Regions from separate parts of the Sorangium sp. So ce117 genome, predicted to be linked through region 2. Evidence: predicted binding sites of a transcription regulator. Region 2 holds the regulator's gene; each other region holds the start of a gene.

Region 1 (6,295 bases), 4.0 Mb from region 2:
GCTCGTGGGCGAGCGTCTGCGGCGTGTGGTGGCCGCTCACGGTGGCGAGGCGCTGCTCCCGGTTGGGGAAGCTGACCTCCATCAGCAGCGCGCGGAGGTCCTGCTGCTGGTTCAGCACCTCCCACAGCCGCTCCGTGGGCCCGGTGTCGCCGCTGTACGCGATCGCGCCGCCGTCCCCTTCGATCACGAACGCCGACGCGTCGATCGTGTGCGTCACGTGGACCGCGCGCACGAGGCGACCGGCGACCGGCGTGGGGCGCTCCGGCTTGAGCTCGAGGTACTGGATGGTCGGCTGCCCGGCGCTCGGGATCACCGCGAAATCGGGCCAGAGCACGTTGTTGAAGAAGTGCTTCTTGAGCGTCCGCAGCGTCTCGCGCGTGCCCGCGATCACGAGCGGCGGGCACCCGAGCTGGCAGCGGTTGTCCGCGATCGTGGCCAGGTCGCGGATGTGATCGAGGTGCGCGTGGCTCACCAGGCACGCCTCGATCCGCGCCTGGTCCTTCACCTCGAGCCCGCTGGTCAGCGAGCCGGCGTCGATCGCGAGGATGTCGTCCACGACGAACGCGCACGTGCGATGCCTGGGGGTCTCCCCGCCGTGGCAGCCGATGACACGCAGCTCCACTGGTTCAGCTCTCTCCGCCGAACTTCTGCGGCATGTCCAGGAACTCGATGAAATCCCTGAACCTGCGCATGTCGGTCACCATGATCGCCGCGGGTCCAGGCGGCCCGTACGAGAGGAGCTTCAGCCGGCGGAGCCGCTTCATCACCTCGTCCACCGTCTCTTGCTCGACGTCGACCTCGCGCGCGATGTCCTCGGGAGAGGAGCGGACGCGTATGCCTTCAGGCGTCTCCTCCCCGAAGGCCTCGGCGTGGCGCGCGAGCGCGAGCATCACGCGCGCCTTCGGGTCACGGTGCATGAGGATCTCGACGAGCGAGTTCGCCGCGTCGAGCCGCTTCGCCAGCTTCTTGAGGAGACGGAGCGCTATCTCGACGTCGCGCTGCAGCATGACCTCCAGCTTCCGCGCGTCGATCACGAGGCAGCGGGACGGCTCGCTCACGGTGGCCGTCGCGTTCCGGGGCTTGCCGTTCAAGATCGCCATCTCGCCGACGAACTCGCCGGGCCCGAGCACCGCGAGCACCTTGTCCTCGCCGACGACCGACTTCGTGATCCGCACGGCGCCCGACTGGATGACGAACATGACGTCGCCGGAGTCACCCTCACGAAAGAGCACGTCGCCCGGCACGTACTCGCGGCCATAGCGGGCGAACGACGACTCCGACATTGCCCGGGAGTCTAGCGCCCCACGTGACCGCGGGTCAAAAACCCGGGCAAGAGCGCTGGCGCTCACAAAACACAAAACGCGAGGGGCCCCCCAAGCCAGCATGCTTTGGAGGGCCCCTCGGCCCGCTTCGTCGGGGCAGCGCGCCCGGCGGGCCGGCGCCGCGCGGAGGCGGCGGCAGCCCGAGAGCGGCGCGGACAGGCGATCAACCCATGTCGAAGTCGCCCATGCCGCCCATGCCGCCCATGCCGCCCATACCCCCCATGCCGCCCATACCCCCCATGCCGCCGGGAGCCCCGCCGCCCGCGGCCTTCTCCTTCTTGGGCTTCTCGGCGACGAGGGCCTCGGTCGTGAGCATCAGCGCGGCGACGCTGGCCGCGTTGGAGAGCGCGTGCCGCACGACCTTGGCCGGATCGATGACGCCGCCGGCGAGCAGGTCCTCGTACGAGTCGGTCGCGGCGTTGTAGCCGAACGTCGGCGCGCCCGTCCGGACCTTCTCCGCGACCACCGTCCCGTCGACCCCCGCGTTCTGGGCGATCTGGCGGAGCGGCGCCTCGACGGCGCGGCGGACGAGCCGCACGCCGACGTCGCGCTCGTCGTTGAACTTGAGCGACTCCAGCGAGGCGGCCGCCCGGAAGAGGGCCACGCCGCCGCCGACCACGATGCCTTCTTCGACGGCCGCGCGGGTCGCGTGCAGCGCGTCCTCGACGCGCGCCTTCTTCTCCTTCATCTCGACCTCGGTCGCCGCGCCGACCTTCACCACCGCGACGCCGCCGGCGAGCTTCGCGAGCCGCTCCTGGAGCTTCTCGCGATCGTAGTCGCTCGTCGTGTCCGCGATCTGCTTGCGGATGGCCTCGATGCGGCCCTTGATGGCGGTCTTGTCGCCCTGGCCGTCGACGATGACGGTGTTGTCCTTGTCGATCTCGACCCGCTTGGCCGTCCCGAGGTCGCGCACCGTGGCGCTCTCGAGCTTCTGGCCGAGGTCCTCCATGAACGGCGTCGCGCCCGTGAGGATCGCGATGTCCTTCAGCATGTCCTTGCGGCGATCGCCGAAGCCGGGCGCCTTCACGGCGGCGACCTTGATCGTGCCGCGCAGCTTGTTCACGACGAGCGTGGCGAGCGCCTCACCCTCGATGTCCTCGGAGAGGATGAGCAGCTCGCGCCCCTGCTTCACCACCTGCTCGAGCAGCGGCAGGAGGTCGGCCATGGCCGAGATCTTCTTCTCGTGCACGAGGATGAGCGGGTTCGTGAGCACCGCGGTCATCTTCTCGGGGTCGGTCACGAAGTAGGGCGAGAGGTAGCCGCGGTCGAACTGCATGCCGTCGACGGTCTCGAGCTCCGTCGTCATGCGCTTGTTCTCCTCGACCGTGATCACGCCCTCCTTGCCGACCTTCTCCATGGCGTCGGCGAGGATCTGGCCGATCTCCTTGTCGCCGTTGGCGCTGACCGTGGCGACCTGGGCGATCTGGTCCTTGTCCTTGGTCGGCTTGGCGGCCTTCTGCACCGCCTCGATGACCTTCGCGACCGCCGCGTCGATGCCGCGCTTCAGATCCATCGGGTTGTGGCCGGCCTCGACGAGCTTGAGGCCCTCGCCGAAGAGCGCCTGCGCCAGCACCGTCGCCGTCGTCGTGCCGTCGCCGGCCTTGTCGCTGGTCTTCGAGGCGACCTCGCGCACCATCTGGGCGCCCATGTTCTCGAGCTTGCCGGCGAGCTCGACCTCCTTGGCGACCGTGACGCCGTCCTTCGTCACCACCGGGGAGCCCCAGCTCTTCTCGATGACGACGTTCCGCCCCTTCGGCCCGAGGGTCACCTTGACCGCATCGGCGAGCGTGTTCACGCCCTTGAGGATCGCGGCGCGGGCGCCGCGGCTAAAAACGATCTGCTTCGCAGCCATCTCTCAATCCCCTCGCGGCCGCGCGGCCGCGTGTACTAACGCTTGCGTTCGGTTGCCTCAGACCTGGTTCACGAGGCGGACTCGGTCACGGCGAGCACGTCGTCCTCGCGGATGAGCACGTGCTCCTCGCCGTCGAGCTTCACCTCGGTGCCGCTGTACTTGCCGAACAGCACCTTGTCCCCGACCTTCACATCGAGCGGGCGAACCTTGCCGTCCTTCAGGACCTTGCCGTTCCCCACCGCGACGACGCGCCCCTCGATCGGCTTCTCCTTCGCGGCGTCGGGGATGATGATGCCCCCCTTGGTCTTCGTCTCGCTCTCGACGCGCTTGACGACAATCCGATCCTGCAGCGGCCTGATTTTCATGCTGGCTCCCTCGTCCTCGGCTTGTTGACTGACCATCGGCTCGCCGGAGGTCCCGTTCGCCCCCCCGCTGGGGCGATGCGCCCGCGCGACGAGAGCTAAGTGCCCGACATCGCAGTGTCTTGGCACTCTCCTAGGCCGGTGGCTAAACCGCGGCCGAAAGTAAATCAGTCACCCGGCGCGTCAAGGGCACGCAGCAGGGAGCCGCGACTTTTCCGGGGCCGAAAGTCCAGGGCGGCGAAGCCGAGATGTCTGGAGAAGCGACGGCGAGGGCGCGGTTGCGACATCGCGGAGCCTCCCCAGGGACGAGCCACCGACAGTACGAAGACAGCATGAACGGATCGTGGCGAGAGCGCGATGACATCAGCGCGACGACAACGGACGGCATACAACGAGGGCGGAGCGGGTTGAGCGACGAGCCGAGCAGGGGGAAGGGCTTGCTCGATGCCCGAGTCGCTCGAAACACGCGAGAATTGGGCGATTTTTGGCGGTGAGCATTTTTCTTCGGCGGGTCCGATTTCGATCGCTTGACAATCCAGGCAGCCCGAGTAGATTCCGCGGCCCGTGGCGCTGATGAACACGGCGCTGACCCCTTGGGGGATCGTCTAACGGCAGGACGCAAGATTCTGGCTCTTGCTATCAAGGTTCGAATCCTTGTCCCCCAGCCAGACCGCTCAGCTCTGCTGTCGGTCTTCTCCACAGAACAAGGTCCCATCGTCTAGCGGTTAGGACATCGGCCTCTCACGCCGGTAACGCGGGTTCGATTCCCGCTGGGATCGCCACTTCACCCCTCTCGCCTCGTTTCCTGCTGCTTCCGTCTGATGTCGTGCGTCGGGCACGGCACGGAGCACAGCGTCATCGGACGAGCGAGCACGCAGATCAGCGAAGACGTCCTGCTCCGTTCACGTTGCGCTACCCTGTGGCGCATGGCGGCGCAGGACGAAGAGGAGCTCTTCGACCTCCTCGATGACAACGGCCGGCCGCTCGGCGTGCGCAAGGCGCGCAGGCTCGTTCACCGCGACGGCGACTGGCACCGGAGCGTTCACGTGTGGGTGCTCCTCGAGCGGGGGCCCGATGGCCTGGAGCCGGACAGCGGCCGGAGCGCCGCGGAGCCCTGGGTGCTCTTCCAGCAGCGCAGCCCCGAGAAGGACACCTGGCCCGGCGCGCTCGAGGTCGCCGTGTCGGGGCACTACCGCGCCGGAGAGGATCTCGAGGGGGCGCTGCGCGAGGCGGAGGAGGAGATCGGCCTGCCGCTCTCGCCGCGCGACGTTGTCCGGCTCGGCACGCGCCGCAGCCAGGACGATCACGCGCCGGGCATCGTCGATCGCGAGCTGCAGGACGTGCTGCTCGCGACGACCCGCCGCGCGCTCGAGGAGCTGCGTCCCGATCCGCGCGAGGTGACCGCGCTGCTGTCGCTCCCGCTCGGCGCGGCGCTGCGCCTCGTCCGAGGCGAGGTGCCCCGCGCGAGCGGCCTCGTGCGGCGGCCGCCGGACGCCGCGGGCGCCGTGAAGGTCGAGCCGCGCGACGTGCGGCTCGATGAGTTCGTTGTCGCGCGCGACGGCTACTTCGAGCGCGCGCTCGACACGATCCGCCGGCGCCTCGCGGGCGAGGCGCCGGCCCCATGGCTCCTCGGCTAGGACGGCGGCGCTTTCTCCTCGCGCCCGTGCTGTCAGCCTGAGCCGCGGCGCCCGTCCGCCGGCCGCCGGGGCTTCTCGGGGGGCACCGCCGACGCGACGAGGAACCCCTCGGCACGGTGCGGGGCGAGCCCGCAACGCGCGTTCATGCGCTTGGCGATCTCGTCGCCGGCCCTGACGAGCGCGTAGAACCACCGGATCCCGAAGCGATCGTGCCCTTCCCGGAGCGCCGCCGCCTGCAGGGGGGCCCCGAGCCCCCGCCCGCGGTGGTCCTCGCGCAGCGAGGTGCAGATCGGCATGGCCGTCCACGAGGGCGCCTCGCCCACGTCGGAGATCCAGAGCGGCGGGGCGCCCAGCAGCCCGAGCTGGGCGAGCGCCTCGCGCCCGCCGATCTCGGCAGGCTGTGGCCGCGTCATGACGCACAGGGTGGCGCAGCCGATCAGCGCCCCCGCGCCATCGCGCAGCGCGAGCGTCAAGGAGCGCCCCTCGCCGCCGCGCAGGTACCACCCCGGGAGCGGCGCGTGGCCGCTCTCGGCCTGAAGCTCCTGGATCGCGCGGATCGACGCATCGTCGTCGTCCGGCGACACCCTGGACAGGCGCAGGCCCGGCGGGAATGTGCGAAACCGGCTGAGCCCCTGCACGGCGGCGCGCACCTCGCCGGCCGGGGCGCCCATCACCGAGAGGTCCTCGTCCACGGAGAGCCCCGCCTGGCGCAGCGACGCCGAGAGCGCGGCGAGCTCCGGCCGGGGGGCGTGCAGGATCACGCGCTCGAAGCAGCGCACGAGCGCCTCGCGCCGCTCCGGCGGCGTCCGCTGGGCGTGCAGCAGGATCAGGGAGCGGCCGTCGGTGGTGATGCCGTCCTGCTCGCCGATCCAGTCGCGGGCGGCGTACAGGATCCGCTGAGCACGGTAGTCCGCGGCTTCACCGAAACAACCCGGTCCGTCCGCAGGACCGGGGCCGCGCTGCTGCGGGGCGTCGTCGCGATCGAGGTCGAAGGCAAGCATCATGGCGGCATCCCTCCTGTCGAGAAGCAACGGCGGCTGCCACGAATGGCGGCCCCTCGAGGAGCCGCCACCCGGCGCGGGACGCCCGCGCCCAGCGCCCGAGCGAGCCCCTGCCGCGCCG
Region 2 (6,295 bases):
GAGGGCCGCCTGCCTGCACCGGGCCTGGCGGGGGGCCGAGCGGCTTGCCGGTCTGGTACGCCTCGCGCCACGCGTCGCCGGTGGGCTTGTCGACGATCATGAGGTCCACGGGCGCGCCCTGCGCGCTGACCTTGAGGTAGAGCGCCTGGTCCGAGTCGGCGACCTCGAACGGCCCGAGGTAGTCGCGCTGGTTCGCGTACACCTCGACGGTCTCGTTCGCGAACGTGTACCGCTCCTCGTCCTCCGCCTCGAACGGGTGGTGAGGTCGCTGGGGCGGCATGAGGATGCCCAGCGTGAAGTCCTTCCCGGTCTCCTCGTTGTAGAGGACGGTGAACCCGCGGGTCAGCTCGCCAGCGACGATCTGGTTGCCGAGCAGGTTGGCGAGCCCTCCGAACGGCGGGACGTTGGCCATCACGTCGATGACCGGGTTCTCGACGTAGCCCAGCTGGAAGCTGGGGCCTTGCACGATCCGGTTCAGCCGTCCCCACACGTAGACGTTATCGTCCGCGAGCTGGAAGTCGGGCCGGTACTCGACGGACGTCGTGAGCGAGAAGCCCACCCGCTTGGCCGGCTGCATGTAGCCGTAGCCGGTGCCGGCGATGTGGACCGTGATCGTCTGGGCCGCGTCGTTGACGTCGTACGAGCACTGCATCGGGAAGAACCGTCCCATGGACGCCGATCTGTCCTGCAGGCGCAGCGAGACCCCGCTCTTCAGCATCTCGGGGCAGATCTTGCTGGCGCCGAAGTTCGAGAACAGGAACCAGCGGAGGGCGGGGCTCGCGTTCACGGGACCGCTGACGCACGGGCAGCCGACGAACGTGAACGACAGCGCGACGGCGGCGAGCGCCAGCGCGGCGGACGCGCGGGAGAGCGGGGGTCTTCGTGCGGGCACGCGGGCTAACATAGCGGGTCGACCTCGAAGGGAGAGCGGGTTTGCGCGCGGGAGGACGGAGGACGGCCCCTCCCGGATCAGCGCACGAGATGCCATTGGACGCCGGGGGTCACCTCGAGATGCAGGTGATTTTTGTGCGCCCGGTCGTAGTTGGGCGTGAGGATCGACGTGAAGATGTGCTGGTCCACGGCCTCGCACACGATGGATCGCAGCTCTCGCGCCGCCGCGTCCGCTGGAGGGCCGCCGACCGCCCCCTTGCCGGCCCCGCGGGGCCGCCCGGTCGGGCCGGCGCTTTCGCCGCAGACCGGCGCGCCGCGCCTGCCGACGAAGTCGCGCTCCACCTCGATCCAGTCCTCCGCGAACCCGCCGCCGACGCGCTCCTTGACGAACCTGTAGGGGTCGATCGCGAGCCCGCCGGGGTGCCTCGTGGCGAGCCTGCCCTCGGGCCACATCCTGGCCGGAGGCCGCCAGGCCGAGAACATCAGCACCTCGTCGATGTCGTGCGCGCGGAGGATCCGGCTGAAGTCCGAGAGCGCCAGCGCGAGGCGGCAGTCGAAGACGTCGTGCGGGTTTCCCGCGCGTTGATGGGCCGGCAGCGCCGTCCGGTAGAGGACCCCGCCGACCCCCTGCATCAGCCGCACCGGAGCGAGCACCCCCGGCGCGCGCTGCACCGGCTGGAACGCGATCTTCCGCTGCGTGAGCGCCGCACGGCATTGCTCCGCGCTCATCGCCGCGTAGCGCGCCGACGGGTGCTTCGCCCAGTCCTGGTGGTACCTGACCTTCGGCTTGCCCTGCGCGCTCGGCGCGACGGCGAGGGGGCCGAGCGCGAGGGCGAGCGCGCAGGCAGCGGCGGCATGGCGTGCGGGCGGCATCGTTGCGGTACATCCCTCGTGCGAAGCAAGGCAGGCCGACCCTCTCGGGGGGGCAAGTGACTACGACCACGACCACGACCACGTGGCCGAGTGGCCGGCCGCGCCGCCATCCGGTGGAGCGGGGCCCCCCGTGCGCGGGGTGGCTGGCTAGCGGCTACTGCCCGATCCTACCGCGACATTTGACCGGGCCGCGCGATCCCCTCAAAATGGGTCGCATGCGCGTCCGTGGGTCAAGCGCCCGCACGCGCAGCTTGACGTACGGAAGCGAAGGTCCGGCCCGCATGGCTTCCCGGTCCGGGCGGTCCCTGGTCCAGGTAGCCACCGCGCCGCGCTTGTGCGCTGCATGCAACTGACATGGGTGATCTTTCCAACCGAGCTCGAAAGATCCTGTTCGCCGCGGTCACCGAGTTCATCGCAACGGGCGACCCAGTTGGCAGCAGGACGCTTGCCCGGAAATACGGGCTGGATCTCTCGGCCGCTTCGATCCGCAACGTGCTCGCCGACCTCGAGGAGGCGGGGTACCTCCACCAGCCGCACACCTCTGCCGGGCGGATCCCGACCGATCGCGCGCTCCGGCTGTTCATCGACGCGCTCGTCGAGCTCCGGTCGCTGTCCCCCGAGCAGCAGGCCGAGCTGAGCGCGAGGTTCACCGAGATCTACGCGGGGGCGAACGATCCGCTCCGCGAGACCGGGCGCTACCTCTCGGAGCTGTCCGGCGCCGCGGCCGTCGTCGCGGCGCCGCGGGCGGAGCTCCGCGCCCTCGCCCAGCTGCGCTTCATCCCGACCAAGCCCGGGCAGCTGCTCGCGGTGCTCGTCTTCGCCGACGGCTCGGTCGCGAACCGCTTCATCTCGGCCGACGAGGCGATCAACGAGGGCGAGCTCACCCGGATCCACAACCTGCTCACCGACGTCATCGAGGGGCGCACGCTGGGCGAGATCCGGGACCTGTTCGCCCGCCGCCTCGCCGACGAGCGCCTCCAGATCGACGCGCTGAGGCGCCGCGCCTTCGAGCTCGGCAGCAAGGCGACGGCCGACGTGACCCGGCGGAGCGAGGTCGTCATCGAGGGGCAGAACCGCCTGATCGATCTGCCTGAGTACGCCGACGTCGACCGGCTCAAGAAGCTGATGAAGGCGCTCGAGGAGCGCGAGGAGCTCGTCGATCTGCTCGACCGGACGCTCGCCGCCGGCGCGGGTGAGGTCACCGTGTTCGTCGGCAGCGAGGCGGGCGACCTTGGCGGAGGCCAGCTCAGCCTCGTCGCCGCGCCGTACATGGAGAACGGCCGCGTCGCCGGGACCGTGGGCGTGCTCGGCCCGACGCGGATGGACTACGCGAAGGTCATGCCGCTGGTCGACGCCACGGCCGCGGCGATGACCGAGGTCCGCGGCAAGGTCAAGTAGCGCCCTTCCGCTGCGGCGCGCGGAGCCGCTCGAGCACGTCGTCGAAGTCCGGGGGCGGCGGCGTCTGGAAGCGCATCGGCCGATCGTCGGCCGGGTGGTTGAAGCCGAGCTCGGCCGCGTGGAGCATCAGCCGCGCGGCCGGGATCCTCGTCCCGCGGTAGTCCCGCACGTAGACGGTCTCGCCGACGAGCGGGTGCCCGGCCTCCGCGAGGTGGATGCGGATCTGGTGCGTGCGTCCCGTCTCGAGCCGGCACGCGACGAGCGTCACGCCCCCGGCGCCGGCTCCCTCCTGCGGCCCTCGGAGCACCTCGATCGGCTCCACGTGCGTCACCGCGAGCTGCCCCTCGCGCCGCCCGTCTCGCGCCGAGCCGCGCAGCCCGTCGCCCCGATCCTCGACGAGGTAGCTGCGGTAGGTGCCGCGCGGGACGGCGCCGTGCGCGAGCGCCAGGTACTGCCGGTGCATCGCGCGGACGCGGAGCTGCTGCGCGAGGTGCTTCTTCGCGGCGAGCGTCCGCGCGAAGACCAGCAGCCCGCTCGTCCCCTTGTCGAGGCGCTGCACCACGCCGAGCGGCGCGCGCCCGCGCAGGCGGTCGCGCCTGGCCAGCACCTCGCGCACCAGCGCGTCGAGGGTCGCGGCCTGCTCCGCGGGGGCCTCGTCGCCGTACGGGATGGTGCTCACCCCGGCGGGCTTGTTCACCACGACGACGCTCGCGTCCGCGTAGACCACGAGCTCGCCCTCGAGCTTGCGCCGCCGCACCGTCTCGGGCCTCGGCGCGTGCAGGCGGATCTCGAGCAGCTCCCCGCCGAGCACCCGCCGACGGGCGCTCGTCGCCACCGCGCTCCCGACCAGCACCTTGCCGGTCTCGATCAACCGGCGCGCGTCGGACCACGACACCTCGGCCAGCGCACGGACGGCCCCGTCCAGCGGGCGCCGATCCAGCTCGGCGGGCACCGTCCAGCGGCCATCCTGCGGAGGTCGTACCTGGGCGGCCGGGTGGACGCCGGTCGTTTCGGCGGCTTTGTCTTCGTGGCTCGGCGGAGTGGCGGGTCGGAGCGGACGCATGTAGAGCTCATCGGGGCGCCTCGGCTCCGCCCACCAGCGTGGGACCGGGCTCTACCGGCGCGGAAAAACGCCCATCCGCGGGGCCCGCGGGGGCGAAATACACCGCGAATGTTGACACATCGCGCGACGGGAGCCGAAGATATCCAGAGCCGTCGCCGCTTTCTCGCCATCTGAGAGGAGACCCGTTCGTGGCCAGCACCCTTCTCGCCGTAGACGACAGCGTGACCATGCGCAAAGTGCTCGAAATCACCTTTGCGGGTCAGGATTTCCGCGTCGTGACGGCGAGCAGCGCCGACGCTGCGCTGCAGAAGCTCAAGAGCGATAAACCCGACCTGGTGATCGCCGACGTCACGCTCGAGCCGAAGAACGGCTACGAGCTGTGCAAGGCGATCAAACAGGCCTCACCGGCGACGCCCGTCCTGATCCTGTCGTCCAAGCAGAACCCGTTCGACCCCGCGAAGGGATCGGGCGCGCAAGCGGACGATCACATGGACAAGCCGTTCGACACCCAGCAGATGATCGACAAGGTCAAGAAGCTGCTGGCGTCGCGCGGCGAAGCGAAGCCCGCCGCCGCAGCGGCCCCTGCCGCCGCGGCGCCTGCGCCCGCGCGCTCTCCTGCGGCGCAGCCCGCGGCCGCCGCGCAGCCCGCGGCCGCCGCGCAGCAGGCGGCAGCGAGCCCGCTCCAGCGCGCGAAGACCCTCATCTACACGCCCAACGCGCCGGCCACGAGCGCTGCGCCGGCCCAGGCCTCCGTCAAGACGGCGCCAGGCGGCTCGGCGAACGTGCCGGTCACGACGACGATGGCCTTCTCGCCGACGCCGGTGTCCGGCGTGCCGAAGACCGCGACGGGGCCTGCCGCCGTCGCCGCGACCGCCTCCGCGCAGGTCAACGGCCAGATGGCGAGCAAGCTCGAGGGCCTCGGCCTCACCTCCGAGCAGGTGGAGGCCGTGATGGCGCTGTCCCGCGACATCGTGGAGCGCGTCGTGTGGGAGGTCGTGCCGGTGCTCGCCGAGACGATCATCAAGGAAGAGATCGCGCGCCTGACGAAGTAGGCGCCCGCCGCGGCCGCTGCCTGGCCGTGGGTGTCGACCCGCCCCTGCTCCTGTCGCGCCGGCCAGGCACGCGAACGGGGCGGGGCGCCTTCCTGGGCGCGTGAGGCCCACCGATCCATCTACGGTACAGCGCGCGTCGCTCGCGGGGGCGCGCGCGGTCGGGATCGCAGCGCGGGCGCATGCGACCGCTGCTTTGCCCGGCGACCTGGAGTTGCTACGCCAGGGCCGCGCCTCGTTCCGCGGTTGGCGCAGCCATGAACGACACACACGACAAACGCAGCGGTGCGCCCGCGGACGCCCGCGACGGGACGGCCGCGGGCGATCTGGAGAGCCCCAGCGCACCTGAGCCGCGCGCGCCTTCCGCTGGCGACGGGTCGGCAGAGAGCGACGGCAGGGGCGGGATGGCCGAGGCCACGGCCGACGCCGAGGAGGCTCGCCTCGTGCCGCAGGGCAACCCGCTCCGCTGGCGTGGCGCTGCCGTGTCCGCCGCGGGTGCCCTCCTCACGTTCGTCGTGATGGCGCTCGCGCCTCAGCTGCGCTGGGGTGTCCCGATCGGCGCGCTCGGCGTCGCCATCGCGGCGATCGGTCTGCTCGATCTGCTCGGCACGTTCGACGATCCCCCCGAGCGCGTCGCCACGCGCGTCGGGATCCGCGACCTCCTCGGCCCGCTCGCGCTGCTCGGCGGTGGGCTCGTCGCGCTCTTCGTCCTGATCACGCTGAGCGTCGCGGGCTTCTTCTCGCCGAGCCCCCTCTCGTCGGACGGCGCGCCGACGCTGCTCTCGCTGGCGGTGCCCGCCATCGCCGTCCCTGCCGCGTTTCTCACGGCGGTCATCGGTGCGTTCCGGTTCGGCGAGCGCCTCGGCCCCTGCCGCGTCGACGAGGCGGGAACTCCGCGCCCCCTCGGCCGGCGGCACGGCTTCTGGCTCGTCGCCGTCGTCACGCTGCTCTACCTGCCCATGCTCGGGAGCCACTCGCTCACCGATCCCTGGGAGACGCACTACGGCGAGGTCGCGCGCGA
Region 3 (6,295 bases), 4.8 Mb from region 2:
ACACGCTCGAGCCGACCTGGCCCGAAGGACCCAGCGGAAACTTCGAGATCTTGCCCGAGGACCGGCTCCGGGTGGAGGTCTGGGAAGCGGATCCGCTCATCGACAAGCCGATCGGGGTGCGCGACATCGGCCGTCCGAGCGATATGCACCGAGCCGCAGGCGAGATCGACGTCGAGCTCGACGCGGGCGGCTCGCTCACGCTCGCGTTCCAGCCGGCGCACGCCAAGCTCGGCCTCGGCCTCTGGTACCAGCTGCATTCCGGCTCCGCATTCATCTCGCGGACCATGGAGGGCGGGCCTGCTGAGCGCGCCGGGCTCCGCAAGGACGACGAGGTGCTGGAGATCGCCGGGCAGCCAGTGCGGCGCATGTCCGTCGCGGCGATCCGGGGCGCGCTCGACGCCGTGCCGCGCGCAGGGCTCCTGCTCCTGGTCAAGCACGCCACGGGCACGACCGAGCGGATCAGGGTCCACGAGGGGCCCATCTATCCGCTGTTCGATCGCTTCGCCGCCGAGTAGGGGAGCCAGCGCGCCGTGAAGATCCCGCCCTTCGGGCTCACCACCCGGGAGATCCGCGAAGAGCTCGCCCCCTTGCGGAACGATTTCTCCATCGCCGTCTGCCGCGCGAAGAACCCGTTCAACATCGGCGCCATCATCCGCGTCGCGCACTCGTTCCTGGTGCGGGAGATCTTCCTGATCGGGACCGAGCCCTACTACGAGCGCGCTTCGATGGGCATGCAGAAGTACGAGACCATCGTCGAGTGCCCCGACGAGGCGAGCTTCCTCGAAGCGGCGCGCGGCCGCCCGCTCATCGGCGTGGAGCGCGATCACGCGCGGCGCACCCTCTGGGAGGCGCCGTTCCCCCGCGGGCTCGTGTTCCTCTTCGGCAGCGAGGATGACGGGCTGCCGCAGGCGCTGCTCGACGCGTGCGAGGACGTGATCGCGATCCCCATGTACGGGATCAACCACTCGTACCCCGTGGCGATCGCGGCGGGCATGACCCTGTGCGAGTGGGCCCGGCGGCGCGACCCGCGCGGCGGCGTGAGCGGCGCAGGAGGGTGAGCGGCTCACGCCGCCGCGCGGGCCCCCTCCGTGGACGGAGGGGCGCTACTCGGGGTAGCGCTCGAAGACGAGGAGCTCGCCCAGGAGGTCGTGATCGAGCGTTCCAGCAGGGCGCATCCCGAGCTTCTCGATCACCCGGAGCGACGCGCGGTGCCAGGCCGGCGTGGTCGCGATGACGCGCCTCACGCCCGGCTGCTGCATCGTCCAGTGCAGGACGGCGCGCGACCCCTCCGTCGCGTAGCCTTGGCCCTGGGACTTGCCCTCGACGCCGTAGCCGATCTCCACCGTGCCGGTCGCGTCGGGCCGGCCGTTCAGCACCACGCTGCCGACGACGACGCGCTCCTCCTGCCCGCGCGTCACCATCAGCCGCGTGCCCCACAGGAACGCCTCTGGATCGTCGCGCAGCCGGTCGAGCGGCGAGCTGAAGGCGCGCTCGACGAGCGCGCGCCCGGGCCAGGCGCCAGGGAAGCGCGCGCCGGACAGGGCCTCGGCCTCGGCGCGATCTCCGCGGATGACCGCCTCGAGCAGGGGCAGCGAGACCGGGGTGAGCGCCAGGCGCTCGGTAGTCAGGGTGCTCATGGCGAACCTGCGCCGGATCAGATCATGCGCCGCGGCCCGCCGGAAGTCGAAATGGCGAAGGGCCGACTTCCTGAGGAGGAAGCCGGCCCTCGCCCGCCGGGCTTAGCGGTCAGCGCGGCGCGTCGCGATCAGAAGTCGTGGCCGTGGCCCGCGTGGCCGCCACCAGCCGCCGCCTTCTCCTCCTTCGGCCGCTCAGCGATGAGCGCCTCGGTGGTGAGCATCAGGCTGGCGACGCTGGCCGCGTTCTGGAGCGCCGACCGGACGACCTTGACCGGATCGATGACGCCCATCTCGAGCAGGTTGCCGTAGTCGCCCGACGCGGCGTTGTAGCCGTACGAGTCCTTGCCGTCGCGCACCTTCTGCACGACGATCGAGCCCTCTTCCCCGGCGTTGGCCGAGATCTGGCGGAGGGGCTCCTCGATGGCGCGGCGGATGATGTTCACGCCGAACCGCTGCTCGTCGTTGACCTTGAGCTTCTCGAGCGAGCTCTGCGCGCGGATGAGCGCCACGCCGCCGCCCGGGACGATGCCCTCCTCGACGGCCGCGCGGGTCGCGTGGAGCGCGTCCTCGACGCGGGCCTTCTTCTCCTTCATCTCCGTCTCGGTCGCAGCGCCGACCTTGACGACCGCGACGCCGCCCACGAGCTTCGCGAGCCGCTCCTGGAGCTTCTCGCGGTCGTAGTCGCTCGTCGTGTTCTCGATCTGAGCGCGGATCTCCTGCTGCCGGGCCTTGATCTTGTCCTTCTTGCCCTGGCCGCCGACGATCGTGGTGTTGTCCTTGTCGATGATGACGGTCTTGGCGCGGCCGAGATCGCTGATCGTGACGTTCTCGAGCTTGAGGCCGAGCTCCTCCGCGATCACCTGGCCGTCCGTCAGGGTGGCGATGTCCTTCAGCATCTCCTTGCGGCGATCACCGAAGCCCGGCGCCTTGACGGCCGCGCAGTGCAGCGTGCCGCGGAGCTTGTTCACGACGAGGGTCGCGAGCGCCTCGCCCTCGACGTCCTCGGCGATGATGAGGAGCTGCTTCTGGCTCTTGGCGATCGCCTCGAGCACCGGGAGCAGGTCCTTCATGTTGGAGATCTTCTTCTCCGAGATGAGGATGTAGCAGTCCTCGAGGTTCGCCTTCATGGCCTCGGGATCGGTCACGAAGTACGGCGAGAGGTAGCCGCGGTCGAACTGCATGCCCTCGACCACGTCGAGGGTCGTGTCGGCGCTCTTGGCCTCCTCGACCGTGATCACGCCCTCCTTGCCGACCTTCTCCATCGCGTCGGCGAGGAGCTTGCCGATCGTCTCGTCGCCGTTCGCGCTGATCGTGCCGACCTGCGCGATCTCCTTCGCGTCCTTGGTCTGCTTGGCCGAGCTGTGGAGGTGCCCCACGATCGCCTCGACCGCCTTGTCGATGCCGCGCTTGATCTCCATCGGGTTGTGCCCGGCCGCGACGAGCTTGGAGCCCTCGCGGTAGATCGCCTGGGCGAGCACCGTCGCGGTGGTCGTCCCGTCGCCGGCGATGTCGCTCGTCTTCGAGGCGACCTCGCGGACCATCTGGGCGCCCATGTTCTCGAAGCGGTTCTCGAGCTCGATCTCCTTGGCGACCGTGACGCCGTCCTTGGTGACCGTCGGCGAGCCGAAGCTCTTCTCGATGACGACGTTGCGCCCCTTCGGGCCGAGGGTGACCTTGACCGCGTCGGCGAGGGCGTTGACCCCCGCGAGGATCATGCTGCGGGCGGACTCGTTGTAGATGATTTCCTTGGCTGCCATGGTGTCTCTCCTAAGTTCCTTCTGTCGCCCGCGTCACTTCTCGATCACGCCGAGGATGTCGTCCTCGCGGAGGATGAGGTGCTCCTCGCCGTCGATCTTGACCTCGGTGCCCGAGTACTTGCCGAAGAGGACGCGATCGCCCTCCTTGACGTCGAGCTTCCGCACGGTACCGTCCTCGGCGACCTTGCCGTTGCCGACGGCGACGACGGTCCCCTCGATCGGCTTCTCTTTCGCGGTGTCCGGAATGTAGAGACCTCCCTTGGTCTTCTCTTCTTCCTTCACGCGCTGAACGATCACGCGGTCCTGGAGCGGTCGAATCTTCATCTTTGCAAGTCCTCCGGGGACGAGCGCCGCGTCCCACGAACGGCGAGACCCAGCCGGCGCGAATGAGCGCGCCGGAAGGCCCCCTACGATTGCAGTCTGGGCACTTTGCTAGCACTCACCTGTGGCGAGTGCTAGCGAGCGCGCGGAAGATAGCCACCCCCTGGAGGGTGTCAAGAGTGGCCCCAGGCCGGCACTTTGCGCGCTGGCAGCCAGTCGCAGAGGTGGCTGTAAGTCCTGGAGATCGCAGGGGAAGGCGCGCCGCTCAAGGCTGGGCTCGGCGGAGCCTCTCGGCTAAAATACGCTTATGAGGGCAAAGCTGCGGCAGCACAGTGACGCGATGCCCTCACGGTCTCCAGCCCGAGGGAGGCCGCCAGGACGTGTCTGGTTGACCTGAGCGCGCGGTGGCCCGGGTTACGTCGGTATCCAGGGCACCCGCACAAGTGAGGTGCCGCTGTGAGCCAAGCGATCTCTCTCTCCCCGAGCATGACCCGCTATTTCCAGGAGGTTGTGGACGAGGCGCTCCGAGTTCGGAACGTCGCCGCCACCGAGGCGGCGTCGAGTTACCTCGTCGGTCTGCTCTGTGCTTTTGCTCACCCGGACGAGCATGCCGAGTCTGCCTTCAACCAGCCCCTGACCTTTCTTCTGCGCGACGCGCTGGAAGCCTCCGGAGCCGAGCGTTTCCAGCGGCTGCGTAACCTGGGAGACAGCGTCCTCTACGTGGTCGGTTTCTTCGGCGGCCACATCGAGCTGAAGGGGGTCGATCGCGGCTACGTGGTCGGGGTCGGGTCGACCGCCTACCACCATGCGGCCGCTATGCTGCGCCTCAATGCGCGCGTCGGCCAGGGGCCCGATGTTCTTTCGGAGATGGCCGAGAAATTCGAGCGGTTCGTGAGCGTCCTGAACGATGTGGCCGACGGTACGCTCGCGTCGGGGGCTCGGGACGAGCGCTCGGTGCTCCGGCTGTACGAGCGCTGGGTTCGTACGGGATCGAGCCGCCTCGCGGATGAGCTCGGGGCACGAGGGCTCGTGCCGAGCCGTGGTACGGGCGGGCTCAACTGATGCGGGGGGCGACCTTCCCGTCCCGGATCCAGGAGCACCTGGCGCGCACCTATGCGCTCGATGACGCGCCGGCGGTCGACGATTTCATCCAGCTGACGGACGGCAGCGCACGCGAAGCGCTGCTGATCCGGCACGCCGACGGGGATATCGAGATCGCGCTGCACCTGCCCCGCCGGGCGATCACGCGAGGGCGAGAGCGGACGTTCGACGAGATCTGCCAGATCGTCGAGGGCGTGAGCCACTTCCTCTATGTGGCCGAGCGGGCCCGCAGGGAGCTGCCGGCGACCCAGCTCGAGCTCGAGCTCCAGGCCGAGGTCGACAAATACGTGCTGCTTGTTTATGGCGATCTGGCTGACGAGGTCGAGCCGCCAGGCCCGCCGCTCCGGCGCCGCCACGAGGCGGCCCCACCGGGGGCGGGGCGCTTCGAGCCCGAGCGCGCCGCGCGGATCCGCGCCCATCTCTTCGAGCGGGTCACCTTCATGGATCCCCCGGGCACGGAGACAGGCGATCGCTACCGGATCGCGAACGATCTGGCAGCGCGGTTCGCGGGCCGACTCGAGGCCGAGTTTGCCCGCCACGGGCGTCATGCCGAGCTGCTGGCGGCGCTGCGACGCTTCTATGCGGCGGGGCAGACGGAAAAGATCGCCCTCGCGCGCGCCGCGTGAGCGCGTCCTCCCGGGCGCTCGGGGTCGCTCGGGAGGGCGGCGGCGGGCGGCGACGGGCGGCGACGGGCGGCGACGGGCGGCGACGGGCGGCGACGGGCGGCGACGGCGAAGAGCGCTCGCCGCGGCCGCGCGCTCTCGTTCTCTCTTGACCGGTTCGCGCGCACGTACTCTCATCCGCATCCACGATGCCTTCCGCGAGCACGATGCCGCCCCGTGTGCTGGTGGCCGAAGACGAACCGGCGATGTTGAGCCTCGTTGCGCGTCACCTGAGGAACCTAGGGTTCTTTGTGATCGAGGCTTCCGAGGGCGATGGCGCCTGGGAGCTCGCGCGTGAACACCAGCCGGATCTGGTGATCCTGGACGTGATGATGCCCGGCATGAGCGGCTGGGAGATCTGCAAGCGGCTGAAGAGCGACACGTCCGACGGACGGCCGTTCGCGAACACCGGCGTCATCATGCTCACCGGGATCGGCGAGAACCTGAACGAGATGACCTCGCCGCTCTTCGCCGCGGACGCCTGGTTGAACAAGCCGTTCGATTTCACGGATCTGGACGCGCGGGTGCGCGAGACGCTCGCGCGTTATGCGAAGCAGGTCCCTGATGCGAACGGCGCCAGGGGTCAGACGAGCGCGGTTGGCGAAGAGCGTGAAGCCGCGGCGCAGCCGTCTTCCAGAGAGCGGGCGACGGGGGCGAAGAAGTCGGCGGCAAACGGCGTCACCGCGAGCAGTGCGGCTGCGAAGCGGTCGGCCGCGACGAAGAAGCCGGTCACCAAGGCTGCGAAGAAGCCGGCGGTGGCGAAGAAGCCGGCCGCCAAGGCGGTGAAGAAGCCGGCCGCCAAGGCTGCGAAGAAGCC

What was found. Region 2 encodes HrcA, which represses chaperone genes, less so after heat shock. Its sites were predicted from a motif close to GNTAGCACTCNCCNNNGGNGAGTGCTANC; they were not measured.
Region 1: a site for HrcA is predicted at 3,658-3,686, ahead of groES (co-chaperone GroES). Genes of this name have one in related genera too.
Region 3: a site for HrcA is predicted at 3,826-3,854, ahead of groES (co-chaperone GroES). Genes of this name have one in related genera too.

Annotation. Positions count from the first base shown of each region.
Region 1 is NZ_CP150309.1:4,024,718-4,031,012, reverse strand. It holds gene WMF46_RS15105 (MBL fold metallo-hydrolase) at 1-622, opposite strand, end outside; gene WMF46_RS15100 (Crp/Fnr family transcriptional regulator) at 627-1,283, opposite strand; gene groL (chaperonin GroEL) at 1,486-3,174, opposite strand; gene groES (co-chaperone GroES) at 3,243-3,539, opposite strand; tRNA gene WMF46_RS15085 (tRNA-Gln) at 4,131-4,204, shown strand; tRNA gene WMF46_RS15080 (tRNA-Glu) at 4,244-4,318, shown strand; gene WMF46_RS15075 (NUDIX hydrolase) at 4,463-5,173, shown strand; gene WMF46_RS15070 (hypothetical protein) at 5,206-6,177, opposite strand.
Region 2 is NZ_CP150309.1:13,020-19,314, forward strand. It holds gene WMF46_RS00040 (hypothetical protein) at 1-892, opposite strand, end outside; gene WMF46_RS00045 (hypothetical protein) at 970-1,764, opposite strand; gene hrcA (heat-inducible transcriptional repressor HrcA) at 2,119-3,162, shown strand; gene WMF46_RS00055 (RluA family pseudouridine synthase) at 3,155-4,225, opposite strand; gene WMF46_RS00060 (response regulator transcription factor) at 4,414-5,277, shown strand; gene WMF46_RS00065 (ArnT family glycosyltransferase) at 5,532-6,295, shown strand, end outside.
Region 3 is NZ_CP150309.1:8,476,196-8,482,490, reverse strand. It holds gene WMF46_RS31615 (PDZ domain-containing protein) at 1-515, shown strand, start outside; gene WMF46_RS31610 (TrmH family RNA methyltransferase) at 531-1,058, shown strand; gene WMF46_RS31605 (GNAT family N-acetyltransferase) at 1,104-1,637, opposite strand; gene groL (chaperonin GroEL) at 1,766-3,394, opposite strand; gene groES (co-chaperone GroES) at 3,428-3,718, opposite strand; gene WMF46_RS31590 (hypothetical protein) at 4,172-4,777, shown strand; gene WMF46_RS31585 (hypothetical protein) at 4,777-5,442, shown strand; gene WMF46_RS31580 (response regulator transcription factor) at 5,628-6,295, shown strand, end outside.